DNA from 2 places in the Methylophaga sp. UBA3613 genome. Region 1 is predicted to be linked to the other one. Evidence: riboswitches for the same ligand, from Rfam matches in the RefSeq annotation. Region 1 holds a riboswitch; the other holds the start of a gene.
What was found. A riboswitch is a leader RNA that binds a small molecule or an ion and turns the genes downstream of it on or off. The one in region 1 is predicted to bind cyclic di-GMP.
Positions count from the first base shown of each region.

Region 2: linked by a shared signal. The riboswitch ahead of B3S93_RS11280 (VPLPA-CTERM sorting domain-containing protein) and the one ahead of B3S93_RS00490 (hypothetical protein) in region 1 are both predicted to bind cyclic di-GMP.

Region 1 is NZ_DFLS01000002.1:7,351-11,565, reverse strand. It holds gene B3S93_RS00500 (winged helix-turn-helix transcriptional regulator) at 1-157, opposite strand, end outside; gene B3S93_RS00495 (zinc-dependent alcohol dehydrogenase family protein) at 296-1,306, shown strand; cyclic di-GMP riboswitch class I at 1,600-1,686, shown strand; gene B3S93_RS00490 (hypothetical protein) at 1,703-2,353, shown strand; tRNA gene B3S93_RS00485 (tRNA-Arg) at 2,486-2,562, shown strand; gene B3S93_RS00480 (DUF502 domain-containing protein) at 2,798-3,421, opposite strand; gene dsrE2 (sulfur carrier protein DsrE2) at 3,456-3,920, opposite strand; gene B3S93_RS00470 (sulfurtransferase TusA family protein) at 3,925-4,158, opposite strand.
Region 2 is NZ_DFLS01000008.1:294,464-298,678, forward strand. It holds gene B3S93_RS11270 (YdbL family protein) at 1-324, shown strand, start outside; gene rlmD (23S rRNA (uracil(1939)-C(5))-methyltransferase RlmD) at 406-1,734, shown strand; cyclic di-GMP riboswitch class I at 1,891-1,970, shown strand; gene B3S93_RS11280 (VPLPA-CTERM sorting domain-containing protein) at 1,988-2,578, shown strand; gene B3S93_RS11285 (DNA alkylation repair protein) at 2,659-3,801, shown strand; gene ppsA (phosphoenolpyruvate synthase) at 3,887-4,215, opposite strand, start outside.

The sequences.
Region 1 (4,215 bases):
TGGTGATCAGTTTATTTTCTTCCATTGCCTTCAACCTCTCTGCCAGGACTTTTTTACTGGCCCCGGCAAGTTGTCTCGCAATTTCATTAAAACGCATGGGCTGATCTTTCAGGTGCCACAAAATGGAGCCTGTCCATTTATTACCGATAATTCTCATTCCCCTCTCAACTGGGCAGGGTTTATAACAAGTCTGGTCGTTTTCTCTCATAGTTATTTGTAGGTTACAAAAAGTTAACTGGTTGACTATTGTAACCTGAATGTTAGTTTGTATGTTTAGACAAACTAGAGAGCAGACATGAAAGGTAAATCAATTTTCGTCGAAGCGGGTGGTGGCTTTGATAAAGTTAGCGTAGAAGAAACAGAAACAATCTCGCCAGGTGACAGCGAAATTCTGGTCAGACTTCATGCTAACTCGCTTAATTATCACGATTATGCGGTCGTCAAGGGGCTCTGGCCTGCATCAGAGAAAAGAATACCTATGGCTGATGGTGCCGGTGAAGTAATAGAGGTGGGGCCAAACGTGACCGAATTTAAGGTCGGTGATAGCGTTGTGAGTACGTTTTTCCCTTCTTGGTTAAGCGGTGAACCAGTCGTTGATGGTTTCTCAACTGTTCCTGGCGATGGAGTAGATGGTTACGCAAGAGAATATGTCACGGCAAAGGCTGAAGCTTTCACCAAGTCACCCTCAGGTTGGTCTCATACAGAATCTGCGACGTTGACTACAGCAGCCTTGACAGCATGGCGGGCTTTGTTCGATTTTAATCAGCTCAAATCAGGTGATACCGTTCTTCTTCAAGGGACTGGTGGTGTATCCATCTTCGCTTTACAGTTTGCCAAAATGGCAGGCGCCAAAGTGATTGCCACTTCATCCAGTGATCAAAAACTCACTAGGTTGAAGGAGCTGGGAGCAGATCATGTGATCAATTATAAAAAAGAACCTAACTGGGGCTTTTTAGCCAGAGAACTAAATGATGGAAAAGGTGTTGACCACGTCGTTGAAATTGGTGGTGCTGAAACATTGGAGCAATCTCTAAACGCTGTACGTATCGCTGGCCAAATTTCGTTAATTGGTATTCTTTCTGGACAGACTTGCGATATAAATATTGTGAAGACTTTTGTGAAACAGGTTAGGCTTCAGGGCGTTCTTGTTGGTAGCAGAGTCCATCAGCAGGAGATGATTAAAGCTATCGAGGCTAATCAGCTAAAACCAATTATTGATCGTACTTTTGCTTTAAAGGATATTGTCAAAGCATTTGAGTACCAAGAAACGAATCAGCATTTTGGTAAAATTTGTTTAGAGTTTTAAATGAAATAAAAAAGCCCTTGAGGTGGGGCTTTTTTAATTTATTAGCCTCTCAACCACCGATAGAATGTTTCAGAATTCGTCGGTCTAAAATAGCCCTGTTATAATTACGGCCGATGTCCCTGTAGCTCAGATGGATAGAGCGTTAAACATTTATCTGTCCAAAATGAGAAGGATAGGGCTGGGATTACATTATTAGCTCTAATAATTAACATCAAAGATTTATTAATTAGTACTAAAGTACAATACTTTTTAATAAAATTTAGTGTAAGTTCGAAAGAGTGATCTAATCACGCTATTTATTATGCCAAACTTGGCGTGAGCCTTGGACGGAAAATTACAGCTGTGCTTTTAAGTAAAGGTATCAGGGCTGGGTTGCATACTTTAAGGAGTTCACCGATGAATAAGATGATAGCTACGATAATCTTCTCATTATTTTCTTTATCTGCTTTTGCCGCTACAGTCGACATTGATTTGAGTGGGGCTACCACTTCCACCCTTATTGATGTTGATGGGGCAAGTTTCTCACAAACTTTCACAGGTCAGACTGCATCTGGCTCAGCAATTTCAGGTTCCCCTACAGGGCCATTATCACTAACACCAAGTGGAACAATAAGAGTTGTCTCTTTTGATCCAGGTTGCACAGGTTGTGATTCTGGCAATTCACTTCTTACACCCTCAAGTTTTCAGGGCCCATTGTCGATTTTGTTTGATTTTAATGCCGACAGTTTTTCATGGGTGATGGGAAGCTCTGTTGCAGGATCCAATGTTGCTGCAGATTTATTTTCAAATAGTGGTAGTTTAATCAACACAGTACTAATCAGCATGCTGGAAGGGTACAACAAATACTCTATCTCAGGCTTGGGTGCTTTTGCAGGAATTACTTTTAGAGACAATAACGACCCAGCTGGAGTACGTTACATGGACATGTCTTACAATAGTGTTGTCGGAGTCTCTGAAGTTCCAATCCCTGCCGCCGCTTTCATGTTTGCACCGGCATTACTTGGACTCATGGGATTACGTCGAAGAGCAAAAAATAAAGTCGCTTAACTTTATTTCTTTCAGAAAGCCGTGATGATTAATTTCATCACGGCTTTTTTATTTGTATAACTGCCGTTCAACCACCGATTGGTTTGTTTCGAAGTGAAGCCGATCAGCTTGACTGATATAATTGCGGCCGATGTCCCTGTAGCTCAGATGGATAGAGCGTCCCCCTCCTAAGGGGAAGGCCACAGGTTCGACTCCTGTCAGGGACACCAATAATAATCAATAGATTATTTTTGACTGGAAATGAATAATAGCGGGATAGTCATTCGCATACTCCCCATCAACTTTTAGAACCTTCATTTTTTCTGTAACAAATTTATCGATTTGTATTAGGTTTACCAGATTCAGAAAGTTGAGGTTGGGAAAGGAATAAATATCCCACTGGATAATGGATATGGCGCAACTAAGAAACTAATGACAATTCTTTGCCAGTTGCCTTGTGAAAAATTATTTTTCAACAATGATTTTTGGTTGATGGCTTTCTGTTTCACTATCTGAAAGTCCTGCGGTCAGGATCCAGCGCATAGTGTCTTCATTCGACATTTCCAAAGACCGAACCTGATCTCGTGAAACGCAAATTGTATAGCCACCAACTTGATAGCTCATTGGCAGGTATATGGCGACCAGATTATTTTCCTGATCCTCCATGCCTAAAACATGGCTAACGTTATCCTTCACCAGAAAGCCAATCAGCTGAACCCCACCGATGGTGACAGCAACAGCATTGCTGAGACTTTCCTGCTGTTTCTCGCGAGAGAAAAAACGCGTGAAATCTCGTAATGCACCATGAATCGATTTCACCAGCGGAATGCGATCCAGAATGGATTCACCCATATCAAACAGTCGTTTGACCAGCCAGGCATTAACGGCAATGCCAATCACAAAAATCAACCCTATAGCTGCTAATAACCCAAGCCCTGGCCAGTAAAAATCATAGGGTAAAATGGCAATCATTATCGGGCGTAATGCACGCTCTGCAGTAACAGCCAACCAATAAATAAGATAAAGCGTCAGGGTGACGGGTAACGCTGTCGCTAAACCTTTTAAAAAAGTCTTCCAGACAAATTGCATAAAGCTGTTCCTATTCCAAACCGAATACGGTTATTCAGATGTATAAAGTTATATCGGCTTCGCTGGCAAATTCCAGAAAGGTGGCTGCGCCTCCATGACTGATTCCATCGATAAAATCTGAATTTTTAAAATCAAACAAATCGACAGTCATCTGGCAGGCAATTAATTCAACATCTGACTTCAGACAAATCTCACGTAATTCAGCAACACTGGCAACACCTTTCTTTTTCAGTTTGCGTTGCATCATCCAGGTAGCAAAGGCTTCAAGCCCTGGAATAATTTGCACGATACTGGGGACCGGAACAGGCATGGGCATAGCAGGGTTGCCTAAAGGAGAGACTTTAAGAGACATATCTTTCTTAAGCAATTGCAAACCGTAAAAGGTAAAAAATATTTTGGCTTCAAACCCTAGCGCCGCTGCTGTGGAGGCCAGTAAAAATGGTGGATATGCACCATCTAAAGTACCTTTACTTGCAATTATGGCGAGTTTTTTGGCCATGCAGTCATGCCCCTTTTTCGATGATGAAATACAGTTTTCCTTCGACTTCTTCGCTACTAAGCAGCGGATTACCAGTCATTTTGCAGAAGGCCGGAATATCTTTTAGCGCGCCAGTATCGGTACATATGAGTCGCAGTCGCTGAGAGGCTGACATTTCATTGAGCATCTTACGCGCTTTAAGCACTGGAAGTGGACAGTTTAAACCTGATGTATCAATTTCTGTATCAAAATCTGACATACTGATTTCCTTTAAAATATCCGTTCACATGATAAACGCAAGCGGCGTTTTTGTCTT
Region 2 (4,215 bases), on a different contig from region 1:
GCAATTAATGCTTTGCAGGCAAAAATGAAACAGCGCCATGAGAAACTGCATCCTTTTTATCAAACCGGTGCGGTGGGATTAACCAGTAATGGTCTGATTACCTTGCGTGATGCCTCTGCAGTGCCATTAAAAGATCGTAATACAGTAAATACTCTGATCGCTGAAGAGAATCAGGATCGTAACGCCTTATACGCTGAAATAGCCCGTGCTAACGGGCATCCTGAATGGGAATCTGATATCCAGGAAACCTTTGCCAGACGCTGGATAAGCAATGCAGCCAAAGGTTGGTGGTATCAGCAAGGCGGCAGCTGGAAGCAAAAATAATTTTTCAATCAAGTTTAAGTCCGGTTATGCAAAAGCATGACCGGACTTTTTTTATGTAATTTTCGTTTAAAGGTTTAACAAATGGCACGACGTAATCACAGAAAACGGCTCCCTACAGAAGCTGTTCAGGCAACTATAGAGAGTCTTTCTCATGATGGTCGTGGCATTGCCCGAATTGAGGGTAAAACCGTCTTTGTCGACGGTGCGTTGGCGGGTGAAAATGTGTCGTTTAAATATACCCGGCTGCATAAAAAATATGATGAGGCCAAAGTAATCTCGATTGAGTCTGCCTCCAAGGATCGCGTTGAAGCAAAATGCCAACATTTTGGTGTGTGTGGTGGGTGCAGTTTGATGCATATGTCACCAGAAGCTCAGTTAAGCCTGAAACAAGACACCTTAAAGGAACAGCTTTCGCACTTTGGACAACTGACACCAGAGAATTGGTTAGCACCGTTAACTGGCCCTCTGTGGGGCTATCGACGTAAAGCTCGTTTAGGTGTCCGTTATGTGACCAAAAAAGAAAAAGTGCTGGTCGGCTTTAGAGAAAAAGGGTCACCTTATCTGGCTGAGTTAACGCAATGTGAAGTATTGGATCCACGCGTTGGATTACGCCTGGAAGAGCTAGGGGAAATGATTGCCAGCCTTGAAGCCTATAACCGAATCGCACAAATAGAAGTGGCGATGGATGATGCCAATACAGCTCTGGTTTTCCGGAACATGGATCCATTGTGTGAAACAGATAAGCAAAAATTGATTAACTATGGTCAGCAAAAGGATTTGTGGATCTATCAACAACCAGGCGGGCCGGATACCGTCAGTCCATTATGGCCTGAAGCACCACAATTGCATTATGCACCTGAAGAAGGTCTCAGACTGGAATTTGCCCCGGGCGACTTTACTCAGGTCAACGCCGCTATCAACCATAAAATGATTGCCAAGGCGATTGAGATGCTTGATTTGCAGGAAACCGATCGGGTACTGGATCTGTTTTGTGGTTTGGGTAACTTTACCCTGCCTTTGGCAAAACGTGTCCGAAGTGTGATTGGGGTAGAAGGGGATAAATCTCTAGTGGCACATGCACAGAGAAATGCCGGGATGAATGGTCTGGACAACGCTGTATTTGAAATGGCTGATTTAACGATAACACAATTGAAAGATTATCCTTGGGCACAGGAAGGTTTCACAAAAGTATTACTGGATCCTCCCAGAAGCGGCGCGTTTGAAGTGCTGGGTCAGATTGCTGATCTGGGCGCCAAAACCATTGTTTACGTTTCCTGTAACCCCGCTACTCTGGCCCGTGATGCCGGTGAACTGGTGAATCAATATGGATATACGCTTGTACAAACCGGCATCATGGATATGTTTCCTCATACCAGTCATGTTGAATCGATCGCATTATTTCAAAAATGATGGGAAAATATTTCTAGTAGTTTTAAATGGTTCACAAAGTACTCGGAAATTGAAGTTAAAAAAGTTCCCTATTTAGTACCAAGGTACAATAGTTTTAGGAAATTTTTCCTTTAATATAGGCACCATTGCTCCAGGAATGAACCGGAGCAATACTAAATATTTGAGTGCCAACCTTGGTGTGAGCCAAGAGACGGAAAGCCACGGGTCTTCCTTAATAAGATAGCCGGGTTGCATTTTCAGGAAGGAAATGTAAATGAAATTATTAACACCAATCTTTGCCGCGACACTTTTGATGTTAGGTTTTTCTACAACTGCATCAGCCACTTTTTATCATCCTAAACCACATTACTGTGATAATGGTGATCTCTGTGATAATAGCCAGCCTTTCTCAACTACCTTGACGACTGGCGATATTAATAACAGTGGAAAATACGCTTACTGGGGTTTCGATAGTATCGATGTAGCTGATTTGACAATTGAATCAGCAACTTTAACTGTAAAATCTAATGCTGATAACTTTTTTATTTTCGGGTGGGATAAAATTTTCGCTTATACAGATAATTGGTATGGCACTGGACTTGAGCATATTGGCTGGCTAGATGGCGGTTACGATGTTTTTTCATTAAGCTCTAGTCTTTTTGATGAAATTATTGATGGTTTATCACTGAAAGCGCTTTTCACCGATAATTCAGAAGACGTTTTTTGGTCAAAACTGGAAGTTTCTGGCGTCTACTGTCCGCCTATTAGTGAGGTTCCTTTACCAGCAGCGGTATGGTTGTTCGGTTCAGGTTTAATGGGCTTTATGGCTGTTCGCAGAAGAACAAAAGCAAACCAACAAGCTTAACTCTCTCGTAATACCGTAAAATAAAAACCGTGGCTTTCGAGCCACGGTTTTTTTATGTCTGAAAAAAAGAGTGAGTTGAAATGGCAAAGTCTGATCCGTTAGCTGAATCGCCCCCAGCTTTATTAAAAGATCATATAAATGCCAATTCTATCGATGTGTTAGCAGGATTAATCAAAGGCTATCAACCGGATTTTCCTGACGATAAGTTCAGGGTTATGGCAATGTCACAGTTGGAATCCATGCCACTTAAAACCCGCGTCAACCATCTTAGTAACGTTTTGGCAGTATTACTGGTTGAGGATTTCTCTGTGAATGCCAAATGGTTGAAGCAGGTTGCCGCGCACTGGCCCAATCAGGAGCCCAGTAAAGGTTGGCATAGTTTTATGGCATGGCCATTAATTGACTATGCTGGAAAGCAAGGGCTGCAGCAGCCGACAATCGCACTGGATGTGTTAAAGCATCTCACACCATTGTTTACTGCAGAATTTGCTATCAGACCCTACATAGAACAACATTTTGAGCTGACCTTCAAAGAATTATTGCGATGGTGTGATGATGAGAATGAGCATGTCCGGCGACTGGCATCAGAAGGGATGCGGCCAAGATTACCTTGGGGAGGGCATTTAAAGGCATTAAAACAAGACCCGCAGCCGGTATTTGAAATACTGAGTCAGCTCAGAGATGACAAAAGTAAATATGTCCAAAAATCTGTTGCCAATAATTTAAATGACATTAGTAAAGACCATCCACAGCGAGTAATCGATATCTGTCGTGATTGGTTGAAAAATTCCACACCTCAACGTCGCTGGATTATCCGTCACGGGCTTCGCAGTCTGATTAAGGCAGGTGAGCCAGCTGTATTCCCATTACTGGGTTATAGTGACCACCCAGCCGTTGAGATAGACTTTGATTTAACTGAGCAAGATGTGACATTGGGTCAAAAATTGGAAATGTTGTTGTCTATCCATTCTAAAACCAGTCAGGCTCAACAATTGGTGGTGGATTATCGTGTCTGGTATGTCAAAAACAACGGCAAGACCACCGCGAAAGTTTATAAATGGAAAAACATCGCTTTACCGGCCAAGGAAAGTATCTATCTAAAGAAGTCACACGGATTTTTAAAACTGACTACCCGGCAATACTATGGTGGCCAACACACTATTGAAATACTTATCAACGGCGTGGTTCATAACCAGGCGACGGTGAATCTAGTACTTGATTGAATTAAAGATACTACCAAATAAATTATCAACAGAAATAGAATGAGCCCCGGAGGGCTCATTTTGTTTGGTGCAAATTTAATCGATTTTACTGTTTAGCTAACGCCTGCCAGGTACTGACCACCGTATCCGGATTTAGTGAAATACTGCTGATTCCACGTTCAAGCAGCCATGCTGCTAAATCAGGATGATCCGAAGGTCCTTGTCCACAGATACCGACGTATTTATCTGCTTTGTGACAGGCATTAATCGCCATCTCCAGCATCGCCAATACCGCTGGATCACGTTCATCAAATGCTGCGGCAATTTGTGCAGAATCCCGGTCGAGCCCCAATGTCAGCTGAGTCATATCGTTAGACCCGATTGAAAAGCCATCAAAGAATTCCAGAAATTGATCTGCCAGTACTGCATTGGAAG